4 regions of the Solibacillus sp. CAU 1738 genome follow, and region 3 is predicted to be linked to each of the others. Evidence: riboswitches for the same ligand, from Rfam matches in the RefSeq annotation. Region 3 holds a riboswitch; each other region holds the start of a gene.
What was found. Region 3 has a riboswitch for S-adenosylmethionine ahead of AAFN87_RS10415 (O-acetylhomoserine aminocarboxypropyltransferase/cysteine synthase family protein). Riboswitches for the same ligand answer to the same signal wherever they lie in the genome.

Region 1: linked by a shared signal. The riboswitch ahead of metK (methionine adenosyltransferase) and the one ahead of AAFN87_RS10415 (O-acetylhomoserine aminocarboxypropyltransferase/cysteine synthase family protein) in region 3 are both predicted to bind S-adenosylmethionine.
Region 2: linked by a shared signal. The riboswitch ahead of metA (homoserine O-acetyltransferase MetA) and the one ahead of AAFN87_RS10415 (O-acetylhomoserine aminocarboxypropyltransferase/cysteine synthase family protein) in region 3 are both predicted to bind S-adenosylmethionine.
Region 4: linked by a shared signal. The riboswitch ahead of AAFN87_RS18905 (bifunctional homocysteine S-methyltransferase/methylenetetrahydrofolate reductase) and the one ahead of AAFN87_RS10415 (O-acetylhomoserine aminocarboxypropyltransferase/cysteine synthase family protein) in region 3 are both predicted to bind S-adenosylmethionine.

What each region holds. Positions count from the first base shown of each region.
Region 1 covers NZ_JBDQQN010000001.1:15,815-23,379, forward strand. Annotated here, with positions in the region: gene AAFN87_RS00155 (alpha/beta hydrolase family protein) at 1-515, shown strand, start outside; gene AAFN87_RS00160 (GNAT family N-acetyltransferase) at 765-1,325, opposite strand; gene pckA (phosphoenolpyruvate carboxykinase (ATP)) at 1,602-3,188, opposite strand; SAM riboswitch class I at 3,393-3,510, shown strand; gene metK (methionine adenosyltransferase) at 3,755-4,951, shown strand; gene AAFN87_RS00175 (GNAT family N-acetyltransferase) at 5,307-5,720, shown strand; gene AAFN87_RS00180 (gamma carbonic anhydrase) at 6,115-6,627, opposite strand; gene AAFN87_RS00185 (alpha/beta hydrolase) at 6,764-7,564, shown strand.
Region 2 covers NZ_JBDQQN010000007.1:26,988-34,552, forward strand. Annotated here, with positions in the region: gene AAFN87_RS16975 (DEAD/DEAH box helicase) at 1-459, shown strand, start outside; gene AAFN87_RS16980 (nucleoside-diphosphate sugar epimerase) at 468-1,235, shown strand; gene AAFN87_RS16985 (patatin-like phospholipase family protein) at 1,238-2,092, shown strand; gene AAFN87_RS16990 (LLM class flavin-dependent oxidoreductase) at 2,151-3,131, shown strand; gene AAFN87_RS16995 (flagellin N-terminal helical domain-containing protein) at 3,668-4,897, shown strand; SAM riboswitch class I at 5,347-5,453, shown strand; gene metA (homoserine O-acetyltransferase MetA) at 5,526-6,464, shown strand; gene AAFN87_RS17005 (YczE/YyaS/YitT family protein) at 6,510-7,145, opposite strand; gene AAFN87_RS17010 (HesB/YadR/YfhF family protein) at 7,235-7,525, opposite strand.
Region 3 covers NZ_JBDQQN010000003.1:177,494-185,058, forward strand. Annotated here, with positions in the region: gene AAFN87_RS10400 (ABC transporter permease) at 1-902, shown strand, start outside; gene AAFN87_RS10405 (ABC transporter ATP-binding protein) at 889-1,569, shown strand; gene nfsA (oxygen-insensitive NADPH nitroreductase) at 1,918-2,649, opposite strand; SAM riboswitch class I at 2,909-3,023, shown strand; gene AAFN87_RS10415 (O-acetylhomoserine aminocarboxypropyltransferase/cysteine synthase family protein) at 3,137-4,441, shown strand; gene AAFN87_RS10420 (homoserine dehydrogenase) at 4,853-5,842, shown strand; gene AAFN87_RS10425 (sensor domain-containing diguanylate cyclase) at 6,020-7,552, opposite strand.
Region 4 covers NZ_JBDQQN010000010.1:24,799-32,363, forward strand. Annotated here, with positions in the region: gene AAFN87_RS18905 (bifunctional homocysteine S-methyltransferase/methylenetetrahydrofolate reductase) at 1-1,742, opposite strand, end outside; SAM riboswitch class I at 1,851-1,950, opposite strand; gene hemG (protoporphyrinogen oxidase) at 2,045-3,433, opposite strand; gene AAFN87_RS18915 (protoglobin domain-containing protein) at 3,563-4,873, opposite strand; gene AAFN87_RS18920 (tetratricopeptide repeat protein) at 5,218-6,051, opposite strand; gene AAFN87_RS18925 (LysR family transcriptional regulator) at 6,078-6,962, opposite strand; gene AAFN87_RS18930 (alpha/beta hydrolase) at 7,158-7,565, shown strand, end outside.

The DNA.
Region 1 (7,565 bases), on a different contig from region 3:
AGGGGAAAGACGAGTTTGCCGGGGCCGATCGTTATGATGCAGTTTATGGAGTGGATGTGTTAAAACAATTTATTCATGTTGAAAAGGTACATGTGTATGGTTTTTCGCGCGGTGGATTAATGGCATTATGGACAGCCATTATTCGCCCTGATATTGCTTCTGTAGTGACGTGGGCGGGTGTATCAAATGCTGTAACGACCTATTGGCAGCGTTTAGATATGCGTAGAGGATTAAAGAGAATTATAGGAGGCACACCGAATAAGGTATTAGAAAGTTATGAATATCGAACACCTCTTTCTCAAGTTTCGGAAATCGATGCTCCTGTACTTATTATTCATGGGACAAAAGATCAGCATGTTCAAATTGAGCATGCCTATGAATTGGAAGGATATTTACAGAATTCAGGAAAGCCATATGAAACATGGTATTCAGTGGATTTGCCACATCATTATCCCCCTAAAGTGAACCGACAAACAGTCAATCTTCTATGTGAATGGATGAAACAGCATAGGTAGATAGTAAAGGGATTTTATGATATATAATCATTCATAGTAAATATTAAAAAAGCTATCCAATTTTTTTTGGATAGCTTTTTCCTAAAAGGTAAAGAGGTATAAATTTTTGGAGTTCAGGCAGTGTCTAGCTCCAGCGCCCAGCCCCTCGAGGTCGCTTCAGTCCCTTAATCGAAAGCTGGGAAGATGCTTTCAATACGGGCCTTCCAGCGCTTGTCAGGGCTGAACAGGGCGCTTGCGCTTTTCATTTAGTTATTGTATTTGCTTAGCGTTCCAATCGTCTCTTAATAGGCCAAATAAAAATACATCATGGAATTTTCCAAATCTAAAAATTTCGTTTCTTAAAGTACCTTCTTGCTCCAAATGACATTTTTTATAAGAACGTATTGCATTGGCATTGAAGCTGAAAACTTGTAATTTAATTTTATGGATGGGAATGTAATTAAATATAAAAGAAATTAATGTGTTCATAGCATCAGTTCCTATACCTTTGTTTTGCCATTCACTTGCAATTGAAATACCTACATAACAAGTGCTGTTTTTCCAATTTATAGCGAAAACACCACATGATCCAATGAGTTCTTCGGATTGTTTATCAAAAATTCCGAATATAAATTCTTCTTTTTTTCCACTAATACTATTGAAAAAAGTGGTGTGATCTTCCGCTGTGGAAGGAAAAGGAATGTCATCATTAGCAAGTAATAAAGTACACTTTTCATTTTCTAATTGGGCAAATCGTTCAAGATGTGATTGTTCCATTTGTTTTAAAAATACACGTTGACCTGTTAAAAATCGGTTAAAATACTGTTCCATGCTTATTCTCCCTTAGAGTAAGGGCTGCAGTTGGAGATACAACCCCTTAGATTTTTTGTTGATAAAACAAAGCATCTACTGCAATTTTTGCAATCATATTCACAACTCCTCTTAAGTTTCTACTTAAATTATATAGGATAGTGTAATATTTGGAAATTATATTTTAATAAAAGCGAGATAATATGAAAAATAAAAAACCAACAATCAGTTTTAGATGATTGTTGGTTTTTTTATATGATATAAGTTTTTTAAAACGGTATGTCGATTAATAAAAAATTAAGCTAATGGGCCGCCCTTTTTCACGATGTCTTCAGAAACGTGTGCGAACTTTTTGAAGTTTTCGTTGAATAAACTAGCTAATTGAGCAGCTTTTGCATCGTATGCTACTTTATCAGCCCATGCATCACGAGGGTTTAATACTTCTGAAGGAACCCCTTCTACAGCTGTAGGAATGTGTAAACCGAATACAGCATCTTGAGTTGTTTCAACATTGTTTAATTTACCTTCGATTGCTGCGCGAACCATTGTACGAGTATATGAAAGCTTCATACGGTTACCTACGCCGTATTCGCCACCAGTCCAGCCCGTGTTTACAAGGAATACTTGTGAACCATGCTCGTCAATTTTCTCACCTAACATTTCAGCATAGCGTTGTGCTGGAAGAGGTAAGAAAGGTGAACCGAAGCATGTAGAGAATACTGGTTCTGGCTCAGTAACACCACGCTCTGTACCTGCTAATTTAGAAGTGAAACCACTTAAGAAGTGATACATTGCTTGCTCTTTAGTTAATTTAGAAATTGGAGGTAACACGCCAAATGCATCTGCAGTTAAGAAGATGATTGTTTTTGGGTGACCTGCGACAGATGGTATTACGATATTTTCAATGTAGTCGATTGGATACGCTACACGAGTATTTTCAGTTAATGAACCGTCATCGTAGTCGCAAATACGAGTATTTGGATCTACTACTACGTTTTCTAAAACAGAACCGAAACGGATTGCATTATAAATTTCTGGTTCTTTTTCAGCTGAAAGGTTGATAGTTTTAGCGTAACAGCCACCTTCGATATTGAATACACCAGTATCAGACCAGCCGTGCTCGTCATCACCGATTAATTTGCGATCAGCATCTGCTGATAATGTAGTTTTACCAGTACCTGATAAACCGAAGAATAAAGCTACGTCTCCAGCTTCACCTACGTTTGCTGAACAGTGCATAGAAAGGATGCCTTGCTCAGGTAGTAAGTAGTTCATAATACCAAAAATTGATTTTTTCATTTCACCAGCATACTCTGTACCACCAATTAAAATTACTTTTTTCTCTAATGATACAATGATGAATGTTTCAGAAGCTGTACCATCAACAGCAGGATCTGCCTTGAAGTTTGGTGCTGAGACAATTGTAAAGTCTGCTACGTGAGAAGCTAATTCTTCTGTAGTTGGACGGATGAATAATTGATGACAGAAAAGGTTATGCCAAGCATATTCATTAATAACTTTAATGGAAAGCTGTGACGCTTTGTCTGCTCCCGCAAAGCCATTGAATACGAAAAGCTCGTCTTTTTCTTTTAAGTAGTTAACAACTTTTACATATAGGTTATCAAACACTTCAGAAGAAATTGGACGGTTTACTTTACCCCAATCAATTTTATCTTTTGTGCTGTCTTCTTCTACCATATATTTATCTTTAGGAGAACGACCAGTGTATTTACCTGTTTCAGCTAGTAATGCACCGTCAACTGTTAACATAGCTTCTCCACGAGATGTTGCTTTCTCCACTAATTGTGGTACAGAAAGTTGATTGTTAATATTTGCACCGCTTAATAATTCCTTCAGTTCGTTTGCAATTTCTACTGAATTCATCGATTAAATACCATCCTTTTTTATAGTATTCCCTTACTTTAGGGAGTTTTTTTTCTTAAGTCAAAAATAGTATAACACATTGAATGCAATAATCTATACTAATTAAATTAATTTTTTAAGAATTTTCTTCATTACAAAAAACTGTCAAACTATATTGTTTGACAGAGCAAAAAAAATTATGTAACATGAGGAATTGAACGGATACTCTTATCCCGAGCTGGTGGAGGGTCAGGCCCTGTGAAACCCGGCAACCTGCATGAACTTTTCACGTCATGCGTTGGTGCCAACCTGATGCAAGGGAATTTCCCTTGAACGATAAGAGTGAAAGGTAACGAATGACATGTACCCTTTCTCTCATGTATGTGAGCGAAAGGTTTTTTTTTGCGAAAAATAGTGGAAGGGACATAAATATTGGAGTTCTTTCATTATTATATACCTTTCGAAATCCTCGTGTTAAAAGCAGTAACGGCTTGAAGTTTAATCCTTACGGGTAGACTTGACATGGGAAATGAGTACCGTATCATATTCGCAGGTAAATCTTGCTAGGAATTTTAGGAGGAATTAACATGACAAACCGTCGACTGTTTACTTCAGAAAGTGTAACAGAAGGGCATCCAGATAAAATTTGTGATCAGATTTCAGATGCAATTTTAGATGCAATCTTAGTAGCTGATCCGAATGCACGTGTAGCGTGTGAGACAACAGTTACTACAGGTCTAGTACTTGTTGCCGGAGAAATTACAACTTCAACATATGTAGATATTAAAGGTATTGTGCGCGATACAGTAGCTGAAATTGGTTACACTCGTGGTAAATACGGATTCGATGCAGAAAATTTAGCTGTTCTAGTAGCGATCGGTGAGCAATCTCCTGATATCGCACAGGGCGTTGACAAAGCTCTTGAAGCTCGCGAAGGCTCAATGACAGATGCAGATATCGAAGCAATTGGCGCAGGGGACCAAGGCTTAATGTTCGGTTACGCTTGTAATGAGACACCAGAATTAATGCCGTTACCGATAAGCTTAGCGCATAAATTAGCTCGCCGTTTAACAGAAGTACGTAAATCAGGTGAATTAGCTTATTTACGTCCAGACGGTAAAACACAAGTAACAATTGAGTATGATGAAAATAACATTCCAGTGCGTGTTGATACAATTGTTATTTCAACTCAGCATGATGAAGATATTACTTTAGAACAAATCCAAGCAGATTTAAAACGTGTTGTTATTGCGCCAGTAGTGCCAACTGAATTATTAGATGATGCAACAAAATATTTCATCAATCCTACAGGGCGCTTTGTTATTGGTGGACCTAAAGGAGACGCTGGTTTAACAGGACGTAAAATCATCGTGGATACATACGGTGGTTATGCTCGTCACGGTGGCGGTGCTTTCTCTGGGAAAGATGCAACAAAGGTTGACCGTTCAGCAGCATATGCAGCCCGTTATGTAGCCAAAAATATTGTAGCGGCAGGCTTAGCTGATCGTGCAGAAGTACAGCTTGCTTATGCAATTGGGGTAGCTCAACCAGTATCGATTGCAGTAGATACTTTTGGTACAGGTAAAGTTGCTTCATCACAAATCGTAGAATGGGTACGCGAATTATTTGATTTACGCCCAGCAGGTATTATTAAAATGCTTGACCTACGCCGCCCGATTTACAAACAAACTGCAGCATATGGTCACTTCGGTCGTACAGATTTAGATGTGCCTTGGGAAAATACAGATAAAGCAGCTGAATTAAAATCAAAAGCTGGATTATAAGAAAATTAGAAGCTGTCTCAAAAGGGTCGTAAATAACGATTTTTTGGGACAGTTTTTTTGTCAATATATGGTGTGGAGTTAAGTTGTGGCTGACACGTTTCGAAGGTAAAGCCTAAGCATATTCGGTACAACACGATGTTGATTATAAAGGCATTGAGAAACGACATAATAAGTTCCCTTATAGTTATTTCATAGAACTATCTCCATTTAATTACAAAAAAGAAGGAATTTCAAAGTTTGGGTCGAATTTCTTATAGTATATTAAGATGTGTTTGGAGGTCTCAATTTTGTTACTTTACTTTTGATATATATCATCTGCTAAAAAATAGAAAAATAAATTTGGAGTTGATATATGATGATATATAAAAATTCTCTTAATGGGGTTTCGTCGGATATGTTAAAAGGCTTTTTTGTGGATTGGCCAAATCCCCCAAATCCACAAACTCACTTAAAGTTGTTAGAAAATAGTAGTAAAGTGGTCGTTGCGTTAGATGAAAAATCTAATCAAGTAGTTGGATTTATAACAGCAATTAGTGATGGTGTTCTATCTGCCTACATTCCGTTCCTTGAAGTTTTGCCAGAGTATAAAAATAAAGGTATTGGCCATAAATTAGTAAAACAAATGTTAAAAGAACTTGATGATATTTATATGATTGATTTGTGTTGTGATGATGATTTAGTTCCTTATTATGAAAAGTTTGGATTGAGAAAATCAAATGGAATGTTCGTAAGAAATTACGAAATGCAGTCGGGAGTTTCAAACAAATAAATATATAGAAAAACGCTTGGATATTTTCCAAGCGTTTTTATGTGCAATAGAGAGATCATTACCAAAATAATAGATATTATTACTGGCGACTAGATATTGATTACTTATAACTGGAACAGTCTTCAATGAGTGCGCTACAGATTGAACGAGAAGTGAGTCATTTTGTCTACGAATAAAACTAGTTGATTGGAATGCAGGCGGCGACTTCAGCGGGAACAGCACGAGTGGAAGATCCATTTTTTTGCTTGGAAAGCAAAAAAATTAGCTGAAACCGTGCCCGCGAAACGCGTCCGCCGAAATGACAATCAACGGCATCAAAGAAAAAGAAAGTACAGGAACGTTTTTCGATCTAGTACTCTCTAATTTGTTCCTAAAGGACTTTCAAATGTCCTTACTATCCTTGAATTGATTTATAATACTGTCCTTTTTCCACATATTCGCGAATAATACGATCCATGTCTTCTCGGTCTTCAGCTGTAACTTCACGAACAACTTTTGCAGGGCGTCCCATTGCAAGTGAGTTTGGCGGAATCTTCTTTCCAGGAGGTACTAAACTTCCTGCACCAATAAAAGCCCCTTCGCCAATTTCAGCGCCATCTAAAATAATTGAACCCATGCCAATTAGTGCACGTTTTCGGATAATGCAGCTATGTAATGTTACTTGGTGTCCAACTGTTACTTCATCTTCTATAATAAGTGGATTGTTTGGGCTTTGATGTAAGCAGCTTAAGTCTTGTATGCTTACACGTTTACCTATAATAGTTGGTGCAACATCCCCACGAATAACAGTATTAAACCATATTGTCGTTTCAGCGCCGATAGTAACATCTCCTGTAATCGTTGCATAATCCGCAATAAAAGCGGAAGGGTCTATGATAGGATTTTTATCTTTATAAGGGTAAATCATCGTTAACGCCTTCTCTCTAGTAAGATATACAAATATCGTAACAAAATGAATAAAAGATTGATACATAATTTAAACCAAATAGTAAGACTTCGTTTATAATGAGTTAGTGTAAGAATTTTTATTGGAGGGGAATGCAATGTGGAAGTGGGAGGCTGAAGGGCAACCGAAAGCAGTCATTGCAATTATTCATAGTGCATATGAGCATCATCGCTCATACGCTTGGTTAATTGAAAAATTCCGAAATGCAGGATTTCACATTGTAATGGGCGATTTACCAGGTCATGGTGAGCAAGCAAAATACTCACGTTACCATGATGAAGATTTTACAAAGTATTATAGTTATGTAAAACAGCTTATAAAAATAGGGCTTTCATATAATTTACCTATTTTTGTTTTAGGCAATGGTTTAGGCGCGACAATTGCAATGAAAGTATTGCGCAAAAATAAATTTGAATGTGCAGGTGTGATTCTCGCATCACCGTGGTTACATTTGAAATTGCTACCGGGGAAACTATCTCATGCACTAACGAGCTTAAGTGCATTAACATCAAATGTCAAAATGAATCATGATATTACGCCTCAAATGATGACAAGAAATTATGAAGTATATGCGGAGTTGCAAGATGATGTTCCGCAAAATACCGTTGTTACAGTAAAGTGGTATAAGGATTTACAGCTTTTGATGAAGCAAGTAAAAGATACTGAAACGAAATTCCCTGACATACCTGTGTTGCTAATGACAGGGGGACGCGATCAAGTTACAGATGCGAATACGGCAAAACTATGGTTGTTGCAGCAATCTTTATCTCATTTTCAATACAAAGAATGGGCAGATTGCCAACATAGTTTATATTTTGAAATGGAACGTGAAGAAGTATATTTATACACGAGGGATTTTATGAGCAATGTATTACGCTCACTCGGGTATATAGTTTAAA
Region 2 (7,565 bases), on a different contig from region 3:
TTTAATACATCAGAACTCGAAAAAATTCGTCAACTACTAGTTGAGATGAACGATGCAACGGCGCAAGCGAAACAAGCCGGGCTAATGGATGCCAATGCGCTTAAATCAGTAGGGGTTATTAGCTTCTACGCAGAGCAAGTGAAGCGTATTAACCGAATGATTGAGCAAGAACTCAATATTCCGCATCTTCACATTCGAACGGGTTCTGTCGATAAGTTCCAAGGAATGGAGATGGATGTTATTTTAGTTAGTATGGTACGTAATAATGATGGTCACGGCGATATAGGCTTTGCCAAAGATTATCGTCGTCTCAATGTGGCATTATCACGTGCGCGGGAATTACTAATCATGATAGGTAGTACTGAAATGTTTACGAAACGCCCGAAAAAATCAGAAACACGTGCCATGTATAGCCATTTGCTAAATGTTGTTAAAGAGCAGGACGGATACCGCGCATAGGAGGATGTATGGAACTACAAAAATTTGAACAGCAAGTTAAAAGTAAACTACCACTCCCGAAGTCAACGAAGCTCGTTGCTGAAAAACAATTTTGCATTCCAATTCATACAGTACAAGTTACGTATCATCCAGTGAGCCGCACACCGATGGATATTTTAATGAAAATGATGCTCATTGCTTTTGGAAAAGGGACATTTCGTGATGGGGAAACACTTGCGGATGTATTACTAGTTGAGCCATTGTTTATAAATGATTTACTTAATAAAATGAAGAAAACAGGGCTCCTTATACAAGATGAAGTAATCTCTTTAACCGAGAAAGGGAAGCAACAGTTGACGAACGGCATTTTTGAGGAAGAATTAGATGAAGATCGTCGTGAGCTTCTATATAGCCCGTTACATCAGGCTTATATAGAGGGTGATATTGAAGATGTGCTAGATTTTGATGAGTTTCCAGAAGAGATTGACTATGCACTAGGCTTAACTGTTGAATTTGACGAACAAAAAACACTTGATGCATTACAACTAGCAGTAGCACATCATACAGAAACTGATGAAGCGGAAACACCACAGACAATTGTTACCTCAGTGAAAGCAACTGAAGAACTGCAAATTAATGATGTACCGTGTTTCCAATATATTTTGTACGATACAGAGAATGATATTTTTGATGTAAGAGTATTTAATACTTTAACAATCGCGTGGGATGAACAGCTAGAGCAATTAATAAAGGACAAAGAACTTATGATCTGGCGCGACCTATATAACATGAAATGAGTGTGATTCAATTGACAAACACAAGTTTAATTTTAGAAGGAGGCACTTTCCGTACGATTTATTCGGGTGGGGTGCTTGACGCTTTTTTAGATCATAACGTCCATTTACCGTATATCCTAGCAATTTCTGCTGGTGCGATTAATGCCTGTTCATATGTTTCAAAGCAAAAAGAAAGAACGCTTCGTGTATTTACAAATTATCGACATGATAAGCGTTATATGGGGATAAATAACTTTTTTAAAGAACGTAGCCTTTTCGGACTGGATTTTGCCTATAATGTCATTCCAAATGAACTCGATTTATTCGATTGGGATACGTATCAACAGTTTGATGGCAAGCTCGAAATTGGGGTAACAAATGCTTACACGGGACAAGTAGAATATATGGATGCACTACAAATGGATAAGGAATGTATGATGTTACGTGCTACTTGTGCAATTCCAGTTTTGTTCCCGGAAATAAAACTAAATAACGTGCCCTATTATGATGGGGGTTTAGCTGATCCGATTCCTGTTTTCCAGGCAGAGGAGAAAGGATACGATAAACATGTTATTGTGTTAACACGTCCAAAAGGCTACCGCAAAACGTTGGATCGCCAAACAAAATTTGCTATGAAACTATTATCAAAACGATATCCCGCGCTAGTGCAAAGTATGCTGCAGCGTGCAGATAAATACAATGAAACAATTGCCTATTGCGAGCAGTTAGAAGCTGAGGGGAAGGCCTTTTTGTTCCGCCCAGATCATGCACTAAATAGCTTTGAGAAACATATCCCACAAATTCATAAAAACTATGCGATGGGCTATGAGCAAAGTACAGCGCAGATGGAAGCATTAAAACAATTTATTGATAGATAGAGGTGTCTTTTATAGGCATCTTTTTTCTTTTCCGCTATAGTTACAGAGAGGTGATTTAATGTTAAAAGGAATGCCGATTTCGGTTTTAGATTTAGTACCCGTATTAGAAGGACAAACGACTAAGCAAGCATTCGAACGTGCTAAACAACTTGCAGTGCTAGCAGATGACTTAGGGTACAAACGTTATTGGGTAGCTGAGCATCATAATAGCCGTGCGATTGCAAGTTCAGCTACTTCGGTTGTTATTGGGTATTTAGCTAGTGCAACGAAAAATATTCGCATTGGTTCAGGTGGTGTCATGTTACCGAACCATGCACCCCTCATTGTAGCAGAGCAATTCGGTACGCTCGATGCAATGTATCCGGGACGCATTGATTTAGGGCTAGGTCGTGCACCTGGTACTGATCCCTTTACTGCCCGCGCATTACGTCGCCATGCTGGAGAAGATTTTGAAGGGGATTTACTAGAGTTGTATCGATATTTAAGTGGAGCTAAAGAGACAGACCATATTAAAGCTTATCCTGGATTTGGCGCAAATATTCCATTATGGTTACTTGGCTCCAGCTTATTTAGCGCGGATTTAGCTGCTCGGCGTGGGCTACCTTATGCTTTTGCTAGTCACTTTGCGCCAGATTATTTAACCCGTGCTATCAAAATTTATAAAGAGCAATTCCAACCATCTGAACACTTAGAAAAACCACATATGATGGCGTGTGTAAATGTCATTATTGCGGATACAGATGAAGAAGCGCACTTTTTGGCGACGACCTATTACCAATTTTTCTTAAGCATTATTCGCCGTGACCATCAGCTACTAAAGCCACCTGTTGAAAATATGGATGAAATTTGGTCATCATTTGAAAAAGACGCTGTCATGCAGCAACGTCAATATACGTTTATCGGTAGCCAGCAAACTGTAAAAGAAGGTCTGGAGCAATTCGTGTCTGACACTGGTGTAGACGAAATTATGGTCACAACATCGATTTATGATGAGAAGGCACGTGCGAAGTCGTTTACATTATTAAAAGAACTTTTCTAAAACCGTGTTTAGAATGTTATCAATAGTACACTTCTTATTATCTATTAATTTAGATGTTGAGGAGTGTATTTTTTTGTTGTTAAAATTTGCATCTGGTGGCTTTATTGCAGACAGGAGATTTAACAATACAACAGATTCGAAAAACAATAGTTAACGCGGCAGGGACAAAAGCACATGAAGTACGAAATTATCAGTCGTACATTCGGATGTGCATATCACACTGTACAAGTAAAATATTTAGGACAAAAAAGCACAATAATACATAATTTAACGAGGCCTCAGAAGAGTTGAGTTGATACTAGATAGGTGACTGTATATCTCGATTGTTCTCAGAGCGATATTAGGCAAGTACATAATACATAAGAAACTATTGAGGAACACGAGTTAATCCATTCCTCTTTTAATAATTGAGACGTACTTAATTTTCTTATAAAAAATTTCTATATCTAGATAAAAAGTATCAAAATTGATATTATTGTTTATATTCGTAAATTATTTTGTTACTACAAAGATAATCTTGATAAAGGAAGTTACTTATGAGAATAAAGCATAATATTTCATCTTTAAATACAAATAACAGGCTACAAAATAATAGAGGAAAACTTGAAAAAAGTTTAGAGAAATTATCTTCAGGTTTTAAAATTAATCGTGCAGGTGATGACGCTGCTGGATTAGCGATTTCTGAAAAAATGCTTGGACAAATTCGTGGTTTGGATATGGCGGGTAAAAATATTCAAGATGGAATTTCACTAGTACAAACTGCTGAGGGTGCATTAAATGAAGTACATTCACTTCTTCAGCGCGGAAGAGAATTAAGTGTTCAAGCCTCAAATGATACAAATACAGATATCGACAGGGAGGCAATCCAAAAGGAAATTGAAGAAATTAAAAAAGAAATAACATCTATCGGAAACAATACTGAATTTAATACTAAGAAATTACTTGATGGTTCAGTTTCATACCAAACTAACCCTTCTACTCCCCAATCTACATTAAAGGCTACAGGAGCAGGAGGTGGAAGTTTTACAGTAGATGATGGATGGATTGATTTCGGAAACGATCCAAGCAATCAGCACAAAGCTAAACTCAATGAAGGTGAAAAGGTTATAGACGACCCAGCAAATTGGCTTTTTACAAAATTATCAATAGGTGTTTATTACGATAATGGTGTTCCACAAAGTTTGAGTATACACTCTATACCAGACGGATTTATTATCACACATAACAATCCTAGTTTAATATTTTCATATAACGGTATAACAATTGATTTGAGTCAATCAAAACCACCTAATGGTTCAAGTGGGTCTCAACACCAAGGCAACATCGATCTAACAGCAGGAAATAACGATGGTGAAATAATAAACGATGTAGATAACAGCTTGAATTTTCAAATTGGAGCTAATTCAGGACAAACTATTAATTTATCAATATCAGATGTTCGTTCACAGGCAATTGGAATAGATAATGTATCAGTTTTAAACAACGCTTTAGCTCAATATGCTATAAGTAGCTTTGATAGCGCAATTAATGCCGTTTCTGGTGTGCGTTCTAATTTAGGAGCATATCAAAATAGATTAGAGCATACATATAATTCAGTTTCGAACACTTCTGAAAATCTTCAATCTGCTGAATCACGTATTCGTGATACTGATATGGCAAAAGAAATGATGAATTTTACGAAAAGTAATATATTAATACAGGCTGCGCAATCCATGTTAGCTCAGTCTAATAAGCAACCAGAAGGTGTACTACAATTACTTCAATAAGGAAAGAAGATGAAAAGTACATTCTTAAATAACACTGATACAAAAAGACTGAAGTAGAAGATTTGACACACTATGTATCAGGTTCGAATTATTAACATCTTTCAACCTTTACTGCGAGAGAGATTCAAAATGAAACAGGTCGTACTGTAAAAAATTTTATAACGATTACTAAAAAGCCTGTGATTAGTCAAAAGATCAACCAGGTTGGTGACATAAATTCTAGAAATGGGGTAAGTGTGCGGGAGACTGTTTATATTACAAATCGCTTTGCGAGAGTCAATCTTGCAAGGCTTATATTTTACATATGCACTACGCTTCTTTTTTCGAGAAGTATGATTTTTAATAAAAAATACATAGGTTTAATAAGAAGTGGAAAATAAAACTAATAACTGTATTTAGAATTGTTGTAAAATTCATTTTTTGATGTTACAATAATTTTCAATTGAATAGTCTTATCAAGAGAAGCAGAGGGATATGGCCCGTCGAAGCTTCAGCAACCTCTAACTGCGTTAGAAAGGTGCTAATTCCAGCGGGGGAATACCCCGAGAGATAAGAGTGAACGGATAAAGCCTCTCATTCTCTTATGCTGGAATGAGAGGTTTTTTATTTTAGAAATGGGGGGATTACATTGCCAATTAACATTCCGAAGCAACTGCCTGCAGGAGAGCATTTGCGACAAGAGAAAATTTTCGTAATGGAAGAGGACCGTGCGAAAACACAACAAATACGACCATTAAATATTTTAATATGCAATTTAATGCCGGAAAAAGAGAAAACAGAGTTGCAATTGCTACGACTACTAGGAAATACACCATTACAGGTAAATGTGACGTTTTTAAATACTGCTACATACGAGTCAAAAAATGTGTCTAAATCACACTTAGAATTATTTTACTCAACATTTAACGAAATTAAGCATCGTCGATTTGATGGGATGATTATTACTGGAGCGCCTGTCGAGAAAATGGAGTTTGAAGACGTTTTATATTGGAAAGAAATCGAAGCAATTATGGACTGGGCTAAGGTTAATGTAACGTCAGTTATGAATATTTGTTGGGGTGCACAAGCAGCACTTTATCATCATTACGGTATCGGTAAATATGAATTGCCTAAGAAATGCTCAGGTGTTTATTCACACGTTATTACTGATTTAACGGTTGATTTAGTACGCGGCTTTAGTGATGAATATGTAGCACCACATTCACGCCATACTTCCGTTTCCATTGAAGAAGTACGTGCTCATCCTGATTTGCGTTTACTAAGCTACTCAGAGGATGCAGGAGTATTTATCGTGCAGTCGAAAGATAATAAACAAATAATGATTACAGGTCATTTAGAATACGACGCAACAACACTTGCCGATGAGTATTCTAGAGATGTTGCGAAAGGCGAAGAGATTGACATGCCAATAAATTATTTCCCTAACAATGATCCAACAAAGGATCCGAAACATACATGGCGGGCTCATTCTCATTTACTGTTTTATAATTGGTTAAACTATTATGTCTATCAAGAAACACCGTATGTATGGCATTTTGTTGATGAGGATATTGAATATTATATATAAAAAATAGTGCCTAATGGGGAAGTTATTTTCTCCACGGCACTTTTTTTACTTAGCTTTTAATATGGTACTTTCAACACCACTTAAACGGGTAAATATTTTTTCGTTCCATTTGATAGCAAATTGCACGATTGGTCCGAGACATAATGCCATTAATACCGTACCTATTCCCACTGGACCACCTAGTAGAAAACCTAGTAGTGCGACAGAAACTTCCATAGTTGTGCGCGCAAAAGTGACAGACCAGTTGAAACGATGGACAATGAATAGCATTAACATATCGCGTGGACCGGCCCCTAAATTTGCTACGATATACATCCCACAGCCTATTCCAAGTAGGAAGAACCCGCTAACAAAGGCGAAGAACTGCATCCAAACGCTATTAAATGTTGGGATCAAAAAATTAAAAATATCAATAAAAATCCCAGCTAACAGCATATCTAACACCGTACCGACAAGTGGCCATCTTTTGTTAAGGATTGAGTCAAATGCTATAATGGCTACCCCAATAATGATGGACCAAATACCGATCGTTAAACCAATAGATTGTGCTAACCCGATATGAAGAACATCCCACGAACCTACGCCAACAATTTGACCTTTAATCGTTAATGAGATGCCGAGTGATAAAATAATAATACCGACTATAAAAAATAGCCAGCGCCAAAAAAATGCTTCTTTCACAAACTAACCCTTCAATTCTGTATAATCTAGATGTCATTCATCATTATATAGATATTACAAGGGAAACTTCAAAAGAATGTTTTTTCAGTCTATTTTTTATATTCGTATAATAATTCGTCGGTTTGTTGATTAACAGCAACATGTAAATCATGATCATTAAAAAACCACTCATCACTTTTCTCAATGTAAAAATGAATATCGTTTTTTTCAGTTTCCACACCAATTTCATGTGGTTGTTCACGATTCATACCAAGAGAAAAACCTTCATGAAATGGAGATGTCCCGCCATAACGTGCATAAAATCGAATATAATCGCCTTGCTCTACTTCCATTTCTTCTATAAACCAATTCATTGCTGCATCTGTTATTACAATATTCATAAGAACCCTCCGCTAACATTTTATACTAATATTGTAGCGG
Region 3 (7,565 bases):
ACTCCGCGTTATACAAGCTTGAAAAATACGAGCTTGATAGTGTCATTGTGATTAAAAAAGGATTTGAGGACAAATTAAAAACGGGCTATCGCAATCAAGTAATAAAAATGTATTCAACAGATCGGTCCATTGCGCCTTTTACAACGGTAGAAACAGTTAGCTCATACGTTCAAGATCAAGCATCTCGTTATAAAGCGGTAGGTGAAATACAAAAGCTGTATACAAAAAATAACGTTCAAGAAGTAGTAGATGCTGAAGAAATTATCGAAAAGAGTAAAAAGCGTCTTGAAGAAAAAGATTTAATTACACCTATGTTTCAATTTTCCACAGATTCGTATGTTGTATCTTCTGAGCAAACAGCGCTGTTAAACGTTTGGGGTGTGTGGGCACTATTTAGTATGCTCGCGACATTTTTTATTTTTGATTGGATCATTAAAGAAAATACAAAAGCGATAGCTGTTCGCTGGCTGTATACAACAGTTACTTTTCGATGGTATAGCTTATGGAATTTATTCTTATATATTTTACTAATAGTCGCTGCAAATGTACTTTCGGTTTTATTGCTAACTATAGTGCTTGATGTCATGATAAGACCACAATTTTTATTTGTTATAATCATTTTTTCAGTGACAATATCGATGGTGTCCTTCGTTATTGCGTATCGTTTTACAAAGCCTTTTTTCTATTATGTAACAAGCATCCTACTATCGTTATTACTTGCTGTTTTAGGTGGGTCATTTGTTCCAATTGATGGGTTAACTCGGCGTTTTGAAGGGGTGCAATATTTGAGTCCGGTACATGCGCTACTATTAGAGAAGCCAAATTGGCTATGGCTTATATGTATTGCCGCTATTTTATTTGTTTCGGTATGGAGAGGGGGGCGATCGCATGCTTCAAGTTGATAATTTAGAAAAAAACTATAAGCAAAAAAAGGTATTAAGTGACGTTTCCTTTCAAATAGAACAAGGTGAAGTGGTTGGTTTAGTAGGAGAAAATGGCGCCGGTAAGTCCACGCTATTAAATATTTTAGCGACCGTTATTAAACCTTCTGCGGGTCAAGTAATATTAGATGGGATGCCATACAAAGGGAATCAAAATGCTATGCGACGGCATATTGGCTACGTACCTCAGGAATTATCGATTTGGGAGGATCTTACTGTAGAAGAAAATATGCTGTTTTTCGAAAAGCTAAGCTGGACAAAGAGAACAAAAGAGCAGTGCCGGGAGCTTTGTTTAAATATGCAGCTTACACAGTGGGAAGAGAAAGTGAGCTCATTGTCAGGGGGGATGAAGCGTAAATTAAATATGGCCATTAGTTTGCTTCATGATCCGAAACTACTTTTGTTAGATGAGCCAACAGTTGGTATAGATTTGAAATCCAAAAATGAAATCGGTAAATACTTAGTCGATATCGCGAAAAACGATGGCAAGATGGTGCTCTACACATCTCATGATATGAATGAAATTGCCACTTTCTGTGATCGCGTGTATGTTATCGGTCAAGATCCGTTTTATTTGAATTTATTGAAGGCAAATGATGTCGATGTGGAGCATTTAGCCGGCTGTTAATAATAAAAATACATATAAGTAAGGCAGCTACTTTGTAATAAGTTTTAGTAGTAAGTTTAAGTTTTCAATAGTAATAGAAGAATCCGTGCCACTCCTGCCGAAAAACTGGCTAAATGAGACCCCACAGAAGATTGCCGTCCCGGTAATCTTCGAGGAGGCTCATGGACAGTCGGCGGAAAGGGCACGGTAATTCTTCTTAAATAAATACAGTAACGAATAATATTTGGCTTTTTATTAAATTGTCTACTTTATAGGGCGAAGTTCGAAATATGTAAAGACGCCTCTTTTGCGGTGAGTAATCGCCAAAGTTTGTTCGGTAAGCTTTTACTTGCGGTACAGCATACTATATTATTTCCAATTAAAACCTTTTGTTGCTAAAAAGTCTTTAATAAATGGACGTTTTTGATTTATTAAGAAGTCTGCCATTTGCTTTGTCCATGTCGCCATTTTTTGATTAGATGAACGGCTAGCATAGTAACTTTCCATTATGGCATCATACTCATCTAATAATGTATCGTATTGTTCTACATTATAGCTGTTTTCATGTAAAACTGCTGCAACAGGAAGGCGCGGCTTAGTTTCGTTCCGTTTTGTAGGTGTGCCGATCGTCATAGCGAATAATGGGAAAACATATTCAGGTAAATTGAATAGCTCACTAATTTCGGCTGGGTTATTACGTGCCCCACCAATATAGCAAATACCATAGCCTGCTGCTTCTGCGGCAATAACAAAATTTTGAGCGAATAATGATACGTCCGCTACCCCAACGAGTACATTTTCTGCAGAGTCCGCTACAATGTCAATGTCATGCTTTTGACCAGCTATTTGTAATCGTTTGAAATCTACGCAAAATAGGAATGATGCACCAGCTGTTTTGAACTGAAATTCATTTTTTGATAGCTCTCCTAATTTTTGCTTTTTGTCTTCGTCTGTAACCCAAATAACGCTATATGCTTGTACAAAGTGAGAGCTTGCCGCCATTTGTGCTGTTTCGATTAAATCAATTACTACCTCGCGCGAAATCTCTTCCCCCGTATATTTACGAACAGATGAGTGACTACGTAAAAGTTCTCTTGTCATAACTTCTCCCCCTAATGAAAAATGGACTCAAAAGAAAGTCCTTAAAAGCCCATTTTATACTAACATATCATTATTAACCAATCTATTTCCAAAGTTACAATTACAGCAGTAGATACAATTGCTATTGTAGTGGAAATTATTGGTGGGTTGATAGGGGATAGATTATTTCAGGTAAGTTTAAAATTTCAGAAAATAACGGTTGACGAATTGGATTAAACTGTCTTATACTGTGAATCAACGATGGAACATGAATCATATACTCTTATCTAGAGAGGCGGAGGGACTAGGCCCTGCGATGCCCGGCAACCAGTGAGTGACGAACTTACTACGGTGCTAATTCCTACAGATTCTAATCGGGATCTGAAAGATAAGGGGAGGAAAATTTGCTCATTTGCGAACCCTCTTCTTAGGAAGGGGGTTTTTTGTTTTCTAAAACCCTCCTCGAAAAAACCGGTTATCCATCGAATAACTAACTAGGAGGCAACTCATGTCAACATTACGTCCGGAAACATTATTATTACACGGTGGGCAAAAGCCTGATCCTACTACAGGTGCAATTGCTGTACCAATTTATCGCACAACGGCTTATGCATTTAATGACACTGCTCATGCGCAGCGACTATTTGCATTAGAGGAAAGTGGCAATATTTATTCGCGCATCATGAATCCAACAGTCGGAGCATTTGAAGAACGTGTCGCATTACTTGAAAAAGGAACAGCGGCAGTTGCACTATCATCGGGGATGGCTGCAATCTCATTCTCGATTATGAATATTGCAGGTGCTGGTGATCATATAGTATCAGCCGGATCACTATACGGTGGCACGTACAATTTATTTGCAACGACATTACCACGATACGGTATTACAACGACATTCGTTGATGAAAGCAACCCAGAAAACTTCCGCGCGGCAATAACGGAAAATACGAAAGCCATTTATGCTGAAACAATCGGGAACCCTAGTTTAAATGTATTTGATATTGAAGCGGTAGCAGACATTGCGCATGAGCATGGCATTCCTTTAATAATTGATAATACATTCCCTTCACCATATGGTTGTAATCCTATCGACTTCGGTGCGGATGTAGTTGTCCATTCTGCAACGAAATGGATTGGCGGTCATGGCACAACAATTGGCGGTATCGTTGTAGACGGCGGGAAATTTGACTGGACACAAGGGAAATTCCCAGGCTTTACAGAACCGGATGCAAGCTATCACGGATTACGATACGGAATTGATACAGCGGCCGCTGCATTTGCTACAAAGCTGCGTGTACAGTTACTCCGTGATTTCGGTCCAACATTAAGTGCAGACGCTGCTTTTAATTTCTTACAAGGTTTAGAGACGCTTCATTTGCGTGTAGTAAGACATAATGAAAACGCAGCGAAAGTAGCTGAACACTTGCGTAACCACCCATTTGTGGACTATGTAAATTATAATGGCTTCGAAGATTTCGCTTCGCATGAATTAGCGAACAAATATTTGAAAAACGGTTTTGGTTCGATTTTAACGTTCGGTATTAAAGGTGGACGTGAAGCAGGACGCAATGTGATTGATAATGTGGAGCTATTCTCACACGTAGCAAACGTAGGGGATGGTCGTTCATTAATCATTCACCCAGCATCAACAACGCACCAACAATTATCCGCAGAAGAATTAAAAGTCGCTGGCGTATCAGAAGAGCTCATTCGCTTATCTATCGGTCTAGAAGCGGTAGAAGATATTATTGCAGACTTAGATCAAGCACTTGAAAAAGTTGAACAAGGTGTACAAGCAAGTATAAATGCCTAAATAAATAGGAGCTGTAGACTGCATCATTTCGCAGTCGCAGCTTAATTCATCAATTTTCTACGTTTTTAATTGGGTCTGTCGAGATGTAATTCTTGATAGATCTTTTTTAGTTATTAAAGGTTAATGTCATGTGTGTTGATGAGGGATTTTACCAACAACTAGTAGTTTCTTTGTTAAGAATGAACCGAGTGAGGGCTTTTAACTATAAATGATTATGACTGTTTAGTGACCTTCTAGGGAAAACAAATGTCCATCCAAGGGAGATTGTTCTTGTGTTCCGTGTCGTGTTACGTTAGAATCTTACTATGTGAAATTATTGGAATAATTCGTTAAATCGATTTACAACGTGTACAATTGCGCTGAGGCGTAATTGTTTTAGATTTACGGAATGGAAAGTTGGAGGCGAAAGTTATGGCGACAATTAAGGCTGCCATCCTCGGTTTTGGAACTGTAGGGCAAGGGATTTATCATATTTTAAATGAAAAGCGTGAGGAGCTTCGAGATCGGCTTGGGGTAGAGCTAGAAGTCGCGAAAATTTTAGTCACAGATGCGAGCCGTGAACGTGTACCTGGCACAGCACATTTAATGACAGAAAGCATTGATGATGTTTTTGCGGGAAGTGGTATGCAAGTCGTATTTGAAGCAATTGTTAACGAGGAGCCTGCTTTTTCATACTTGAAGCGCGCCATAGAAAATAAATGTCATGTCATCACAGCGAATAAAGTAATGTTTGCAAAGCGCGGCATGGAGCTGCAGCAGCTAGCAAAAGACAATGGTGTATTTGTCGGCTATGAGGCTACTGTAGCAGGCGGTGTACCTGTTATTAAAACGCTGAAAAATATATTACTTGTGAATGATGTAAGTCGTATTCAAGGGATATTAAACGGTACAACAAACTATATTTTCACGAAAATGCGAGCAGAGGGCTGGTCATTTGAGGAGGCGCTTAGCGAAGCACAACGTTTAGGCTATGCAGAGGCAAATCCATTTAATGACGTATCAGGTCAGGATGCATTTAAAAAGTTAATGGTGCTATCATCTTTAACATTTGGTGAGCAGCCAAACTGGTCAGAAGTTGAAGTAGTAGGCATTGATACAATTTCGGCAAGTGATGTAGCAGAAGCTTCTGATAAAGGCTTACGCTACCGCCATGTTGCTGAGCTAGAAAAATGCGCGGATGGAAAAATTATCGGTAAAGTAGCCCCCCTACTAGTTGATAATGAGCATCCTCTTTATCCAGTGGATGACGTGTTTAATGCAGTTACTCTGGAAACAAATTATATTGGTACACTGACGCTTATAGGGCCAGGAGCGGGGATGTACCCAACAGCAAGTGTAATGGTTGAAGATTATGCAGAAATAATCGGTAAACGCACTGGAAATGTTGTTACTGTATTATAAAATTGAAAAAGCAAAACTACAAAGATGATTCTTTGATAGTTTTGCTTTTTTAGTACGCACTTTCTTAATGGAAGTAACCTCATTTTTCTCTAATTAATCCACAGGAAAGTTATTATTAGTATGTCCTCTCTATTCCCTTAGCAGATGCGAGACATTTAGAACTATTGAAACATCTACTCAAATATACAATTGAGTAGATTCTACATGACCCCTTTTCATCGAGTACATTTTAGTATCAGCTATATTAATAAGCGCTTGTTTATCATTGCTATCTTGCGGGAAGTAGCTCACGCCAATACTTAAACTAATTGGGGGATTAACGTATTTTGTAACTAATTTTGAAAATTGCTGTTGTATTTGTTGAAGAACTTGCTCCGTATTTTGATTTGACAGAGAATGGTTGATAAACATAATAAACTCGTCTCCACCCAAGCGCGCAGCAACACCAAAGTTTGCGGTAACTTCTAGTAAACTTTGAGCCACAATTTGTAACACTTCGTCCCCTACAAGATGACCACGCGTATCATTGAGCAACTTAAATTTATCAAGATCAATTAAATAGAGTGCGATAATATGATTGTTCTGTTTAGCCGCTTCAAGCTCTTCGTCCAATATTTTATAGAAGAAACGACGATTTGGTAAGCGAGTGAGTGAATCGTGATACGCTAAAAAATATATTTCTTCTTGTTGATTTTTCTGTGCAGTAATATCTTGAATTATAAAAAAAACGTGCATTTCATTTTCTAGTAGTACGTAGTTTGTGTAAATAAGTAATACAGTTCGCTTGTTATTGTGTTCAAGTACGGTTTCGTAGTGGTTAATGTTGCAATTATTTTTGATACTTTCTTTAATATCACTATTTAATAAATCGTAAAATTGCTCGAAATTTAATTCAACGGAATCGAAAAATTTCACAGCACTCGGGTTCGAATTTTTAATTTCCCCCCGTTTATTAATAAGTAAAATAGCATTTGGACTCATTTCAAATAGCTTCTCATATCGTTTGTCATATAAATTAAGAAAATCATGCTTTTTCATCGTTAAACGTAGAAAAAAACACCATATAATCCCGCTATAAATATATGGATACGGTGGTAGTGCATCTCCGAAATGGATGTATCCAAAAATAACATTCCATATAACAGAAATCGTAAAACCGATTATTAGGAAATTATAAATTGACCTCTGCTCTTTAATAAGAGATCTTGATTTAGCAATAAAAAGAGGTATCAAATATAAAATATTGATAGAAATAGCAACGGCCATCGTTAAATAATAGTTAGCATTATAAATAGGATAAATCCACATGCCGATTTGCTCAAATTGCTGGGCTGACGTTAAATTTGCACCTGTAACTAAACTGTAAACAACAAAAATTACTGGCAAATAAAATGTATAAGGATACATATATTTAGGTAAATAGCGAGCTAGCTGTGTGAACTTCATTAAAAAGTGGAAGCCAATGCAAGTAATAATAATACCGAAACTACTAAACCAGGTAGTGGACAGTCTAGCGCTATACTCGATTGAAACCTGATTCCGAATATACTCTTCAACAAATAATAGTAAATAGCAAAGTGCTATTAAGGAAACGAGAATATGCTCTGTTTTCTTTTTATTACGAAGAAAAATGTCTGTCGCTATATACATGAAAAATAAAATAGGTAAACCGTGAGTGAATAACAAAATGAGCGCCTTATTGATGGTCATAAAAACACCTTTT
Region 4 (7,565 bases), on a different contig from region 3:
CCGTTGAAATATTTGCATGCTGTATCTAATAATTCTCTCGCAATTCCCACACCTTCAGCAGACGAGCGCTCCTTATCATCCCCGCACGCTTCCATACGTGCTAGCACCTCATCTGATAGCTTAATCCCTGGAACTTCATGATGTAAAAACTCTGCACTCTTAAAGCTAGTAAGCGGCATAATTCCAATATAAATTGGCGTGTCTAAATGTTTCGTCGCCTCGTAAATTTCAATAATCTTCTCTTTTGAATAAACTGGCTGCGAAATAAAATAATCCGCACCATGTTCAATTTTCTTCTCTAAACGACTAACTGCTCTGTCAAGTACTCGTACATTCGGATTAAAAGCAGCTGCGACAGAGAAATTCGCTTGTTTGCGTAATGCTTTCCCTGAAAATGAAATACCTTCATTCAGTTGCTTTATAAGTGAAATAAGCTCCATTGAAGAAACATCATAAACACTTGTCGCACCTGGGAAATCCCCTACCTTTGTCGGGTCCCCTGTTACCGCTAAAACATCATGCAGCCCAAGTGCGTCTAGTCCCATTAAATGTGACTGCAAGCCTATTAAGTTGCGATCTCGGCATGTCATATGCGGCAATGTACGTATACCATGCTGTAACTTTAAAATCGACGCCATCGCAATATTACTAATACGAGGTGAGGCAAGCGAATTATCCGCCATCATAATAGCATCAGCACCTGCTGCATACAGTTCCTTTGCGCCATGTATAAAACCGTCAATTTCTAAATGGCGCGGTGTATCAAGCTCTACAAGTACTGAGCGCTCACGTTTTGCTTTTTCATGAAACGGTTCGTCTTTTGGCGGTTCAGGTACACGAACAAACTCGACGCTTACTGGTTTAATCTTTTTTTCTTTTACTGGTGTAACGTTTGCTAATTTTTTCTTCACAGCTTCGATATGCTTCGGCGTTGTTCCACAACAGCCCCCGATTAAACGTACTCCTTGCCCGACAAGTTCGAATGCCGCACGCGCGAAATAATCTGCCTCCGATTCATAAACAACTCGACCGTCTTCTACATCGAGTAGCGAAGCATTTGGATATGCGGAAAGAAAGGCATTTTCAGGGAGTTGTACCCCTTCAAATGCTTGGATCGAGTGGAATGGACCTAAGCGACAGTTCATCCCTACAATATCAGCACCTAGTAGATCTAACTCCTTTAATGCCGTATTGAGCGATAAACCATTTTGTAAAATACCAGGCTCATGCATCGATACTTGTGCAATAATTGGTTTTTCAGTCATCGCTCGTAGCATGACAACGACTGCAGTTAGTTCCTCAAAATCGTAATACGTCTCAAGCAGTAAGCCATCTACATCGCCCGCTAACAATGCATCCGCTTGTTCACGCGTAGCTGCTAAAATTTCATCCAGCGTACTATCGCTTTTACGAATACCACGAATACCACCGATTGTGCCAAGTACAAATTGTCCCCCTGCACTTGTTGTCGATTTTGCTAGTTTGACTGCTGCCTCATTAAACTCTTTAACACGCTCTTCATAACCATAACGTGCTAGCTTAATTGCATTGGCACCATATGTATTCGTTTGGATAATATCAGCACCTGCTGCAATGTAGTCACTATGAATATTTTCAACAATTTCCGGTTTTATGACATTCATTTCTTCGTGACAATAATCTAATCCGTAAGAATAAAGTAGTGTGCCAATTGCGCCGTCTGCCGTTAATACCCGTTCTTGTAATGCTTCACGTAACCCCATATTTATGTCCTCTCTTTCAGTCGTTTAATTAATCGTATTTTTCAGTTAATTCCACCGAAAAGAAAAAGCCTTCTCAAAAAAGAAGGCTCTACTTGCTCATGTTTGTCCTTCTCATCTGTCGGCAAATGCCTGCTGGATTTAGCACCTGACATATTCGTTGGTTGCTGAAGCTTCACTGGGCCAGTCCCTCTGCTTCTCTCGATAAGAAATGTATGAATTTTGTAAATAATTAAAAGAATCATAACGTTATATGAATAGAACGTCAAGACCTTTCACGGCAATGACTAATTTTCCCGTTTGTTCTACTGAATCATTGTCATAATTTGGGCAGCTGTGTTTTTACCATTTTGAATACACGCACCAATCCCTACACCAAAATAAGAGCATCCTGCTAATAAAACATTCGGATAACGAACTGCTAAATCGTCAAATACAACCTTTAAAGCTGCGTTATGTGCAAGGTCATAGCGTGGCATTTTATTTACCCATTTCGTGACGTTTACAACTTTCGGCTGTACATCAATCCCGAGACTTAGTTTAACATCATCTAATGCCACTTTCGTCAATTCTTCGTCTGACATTGCCGCTAGCTCCTCATAACGTGGATTTACATTTTTGTAAAATAACCTTACGAGTAAATTACTATCCGCTGATGTATGCTTCCATTTTCGACTTGTCCATGTTGAAGCATTGCACACTAAATTGCTATTATGCGATACAATAAAGCCCGTACCGTCTGCAGGTAGCACAGCATCTGGCACATCAAATCCTACATATAATGTAATGGCAGAAGCATTCGTGAATTTTCGTAAGTTTGCTGCTAAATGCTCATCATTTAATAAAGTACGCACCGTTTCATTTGGCACAGCTAGTACAACGATGTCAGCAGCTACTACTTCCCCATTGCTAAAGGCAACTTCGTATATATCGCTATTTTTTGAGACGCTGGTCGCTTTTACACCTTTTAAAAATTCTACATTCGGCAATGTCTCCTCTAAGCGATCAATAAGCGATGACAAGCCATTACGGAATGAAATAAATTTCTTATTAGCAGCTTTCTCAAATTGCTCACGGTTCGCTTTAAATCCTTCCATAATGCTGCCATAATTATTTTTATAATCTACTAAATAAGGTAATGTTGAGGCGAGTGAAAGTTGATACAGATCGCCTGAATAAACGCCTGCTAGTACAGGAGCAATTTGCTTATGTACAATTTCTTCTCCTAAAAAGTACTCTAAAAATTCACCTATCGAACTTTCTTTTGTGAATCTATCATTGGGGATTGTGCTATCTTGTAGTACTCGCTGTTTTGCTTCGTCTGACAATAATGTACTCGCCATCAATGATTCCTCACTCATTGGAATACCGAATGTCGAACCTGCTGGAATAGGATGTAACTCGTTATTCGTATGAATATAGGAAATACCTGTTTCGTTATACACAAGCTCGTCTTCAAACTGCAGCTCACGTACTAGCTCTAATACACCTGGATGACGAGCAACAATCGAATCTGCACCTGTTTCCATAATAAATCCTTCTGCATGCTCGGAGTGGATTTTGCCACCTAAATATGGATTTTGATCGGCTAAAATAAGACGTGCCTTTATCCCTGCGTCTTGCAATTGTTTTGTTACATAGTGCACCGTACACAATCCTGTAATGCCACCGCCAACAACAACGACTGTTTTCATCGTCTTCTCTCCTCACCATCTATATTTCTCTATGGACTAGTATAAACGTTTTCTCACGATAATAGCTGTGACTTCTTTTACAAAAATAAAAAGAACTGCCCAAACGGACAATTCTTTTTCACATTCTGCTTAGTTCCCTCTGAATGTCATTGTTTCTAGATCTTGAGCAACGTTTGCTAAAGTAACAGTTGACAGCATTACTTCATCGCAATCCATGCCTAGTTGTTGAATGACGCCGCCAATTTCCTCTACCTTTTCCTCCATCAAACTATTTTTCTGTTGCGTTTCTTCCATTGCGGATACAATTTGCGTGAAACGTTGCGCCGTCGCAATCATGCAATCTTCACCAGAAGATACTGCCTTTTGTATACGCTCCATAGAAAGTTTAAGCTTCTCTGTTTGTTCATTTGTATTTTTTAAAAGTAATGCAACATTGTCTGTCGATTCTTTCGTTTGCACTGATAATTTACGCACTTCATCCGCTACGATACTAAAGCCCTTTCCCGCTTCACCTGCTCTAGCCGCTTCAATTGCTGCATTAAGTGATAATAAATTCGTTTGATTCGCGATATTCGTCACAATGCCCATAATCGCTTCCATCTCTTTTGAAATTTTCACAAGTTCCAACACATCATCCGAAATTTCTTCCACTGACACAATAATATGTTTCATATTTCGCGATTGTTCTTGAATTTGTATTTTCCCTTCACTCGCTTGCGTTTCCGCTTTATTGGAAATATCAATTGCTTCCTTAACATAATTGACGACTTCGCTAGATTGATTTGTTAGTTGGTGGAATGAGGCATTTGTCTGTTCAGAAATAGCGGATAAATTCCCTGTTGCAGAAACAATGGATTGGCTTACACGCATTTTTTCTTTTTCAATTGAACGCTCCATTTGCTCAACAACCATTTCGAATGCCTCTAACACTACTTGTTGCTCGAAATTTAAAATCTTTGATATCGCACGGATCATGTCGTATTGATCTTGTGGATTAACAATTTCACGTTCTACTATATTTAAGAATTGAATAAATAAATCTTGAAAAGCACCAATATAATACTGTGTTTTCAGACCAATTTTCACATGTACTCGCGCAATTCGTTGACGCGCTTCAAAAAATTGCTCATTAATACTACCATTGAACATTTCTTGAATATGTTTACGTAATGTCAATTTTAATCGATTTAAAGAACTATTATCATTAATAATTTTTGTTAAACTTTGCTCCATTCCGAGCGAGTTATAAAAGGCAGCAACGATTTCATCGATATACTTTTCCACATATGGTTGAAATGCCTTTAAATATTTCAAATCTTGCTCCGTCATTTGGAGCATTTCGATTTGTCTTTTTATATTAGTATTACATGACAAATCCATATGTACTTGCATTTCATCTACAGTGATGCGCTCATTACTTAATGCCTTTTTTTTAAACATTTATTACACACTACTTTCCTTTAATTAAGAGTCCTACTTAAGATTACTATTTCTTTGTTCTGTTACAAGATAAAATGATGAATAAACTTAAAAACACTTAGTTAGTCATAAATTAATATACTCCTACAGTAACTATTAATTTTATTTTACTCAAAAAGAAGTATTTTATTTTCGCGACACGCCCACTATAGTCCTGTTTCCCTACAATCACATCAATAACCATAATATGTATAATTATTATAATATATAGAATATTTAAAATTAATAGGGATTAACACCTATATTAATATAATAAAATTATTCTATAAGCTTAAGTAGAAAGCCTCTTTCTACTTAAGCTTTTTTCAGACATCTTGATCGTTTGCTGCGGCACGCCACCTTTGCGCTTCTTTTTCATCACGTTCAATAATTTGCCCTCGTTCATACAATCTTGCTAGTTGAAGTTTAGCTTCTTTATCTCCAAGTAATGCCGCTTGTTTAAAATAATGTACTGCCTTTTTGCCGTCCTGTACCGCAAAATTTGGTTCGGCATAAATATAGCCTAAATTAAATAATGCATCGACACTGTGCTCACTAGCAGCACGTACAAAGTAGTCTATTGCAAGCTGTATATCCGGTTGTTGTCCGAGCAAGCCTTCTAAATATATCGTTCCTACGCGGTACTGCGCATCCTGATAGCCACCAATTGCAGCTTGTAAATAATAGGCAAATGCCTTTTCCTCATTTTGTGCTACACCAAGCCCTTGCTCATACATAATACCAAGTGTAAACATCGCTTCTACAACTCCAGCATTTGCTGCTCGTGAAAACCAATGTAACGCAAGTGCCTCATTCACTTCGACACCTTCACCATTGAAATACATGTCAGCTAAATTATTCGCCGCATCAGCATGTTCTTGCTCTGCAGCTTTTTTATAAAGCTCCAGTGCTTTCTCTTCACTTTCCTCAACACCTAGTCCTTGTAAATACATATTAGCTAATTCATACTGTGCTTCAGCATCATCCCCCGCTTCACATAGCCAATATACAGTTGCTTCAAATTGCTCATATGTGAAAAAAAGAGCCGCTAACCGTTTGATAGCTTCTATATTTCCATAGTTCGCCTGTTCAAGCTGGCTATACCAATAATCTTTTTCTTCTATTAATAACGAATCTAAAAATTCTTTATCACGAAACATGGATTTCACCTCATTCATCACTACACTTAGTTATTAGTAAAAGAATCAATTAAAAATTGTTTGAATTCATTAGCAGCTGGAGATAAATAGCGATCTTTCGCCCAAGAAACACCGATTTTACGATAGCACGGTGGATTTATTACTCTCAGTTTTTTCACGTTAAACCCATCTAACCCCTTCACATTTGGAATGAGCGAAACACCTAAACCCGCACCAACAAATCCAGCAACAGTATGCATCTCTTCAGCCGAAAATGTTGTATTCATTGTGACACCAATCGCATTAAATAATTCGTCCACAATTTGACGTAAGGAGTTTCCCCTCTTAATAGAGATAAATGGGTCACCTTTAATTTCCTCTAAATCAATAAATTCTCGCTCAGCAAGTGGATGATGTTTTGGCACGATAACAAATAGTTCTTCCGTCCAAAGCTCAACCCATTCAATAGCAATTAATTTCGATTCAATTTTTTGTGACAAGCTCAAATCAATTATGCCCTCTTCTAGTTTTTTCAGTAAACTAAGTGAAGTAGATTGTGTTAATGAAAACTGCATATTCGGGTATTTGTTTGGAATACGTGCCATTAGTTCTGGCACAACCTCCATACCGAGCGTGTGAATAAAACCGAGAGACACTTCGCCATAACCAGGACGTGTAATTTCATCGAACTCCTGTATGACTTTGTCGTACTCCGCTAATATTACATTGACACTTTCTAAAAATAATGTGCCGTATCTATTTAAATAAATCGAACGTCCTTGTCGATCAAAGAGAGGCACCCCTAACTCCTGCTCAATATTCGCAATTGATTTACTAAGTGCTGGCTGAGAAATGCTCAACTTTTCAGCTGCACGCGTCATATGCTGTAACTTGGCAACTGTTTTAAAGTACTGCAATTGCTGAATTTCCATAATAAAATCCCCCTAACCAATTCATAACCAATTGGAATGGAAATGATAGAAATAATAAATTGTATTTATATTTCCATACTACTATAATAGGCTTTAACAAAAGAAATTCATACCAAAAAACTAACTTAATTACAATAGTGTGTAGACATTTTCTTTAATATTGTCACATCTGAAACTTAAAAGGAGTCATTACAAATGAAAATCATTCCACCGAAGCCATTTACATTCGAAGCGGGTAAACGTGCCGTATTGCTGTTACACGGATTTACAGGTAATACAAACGATGTAAAACGTCTAGGTCGATATTTAACTGAACGGAACTATACTGTCCATGCCCCTTTATATAAAGGTCATGGTGTTGATCCTAAAACTTTAGTTCAAACGAATCCAATCGAATGGTGGAATAGTGTAGTTGAAGGCTATGACACACTCCGAAATGGCGGCTACGAGGAAATTGCCGTAGCAGGTGTTTCATTAGGTGGTATTTTCTCACTAAAGCTTGGAGCAGAACGTCCAACTAAGGCAATTGTTGCGATGTCAGCACCAGCGATTGCAAAAGATGTAGATAGCTTGCAAAATCGTATTATCGATTACACAATTAAT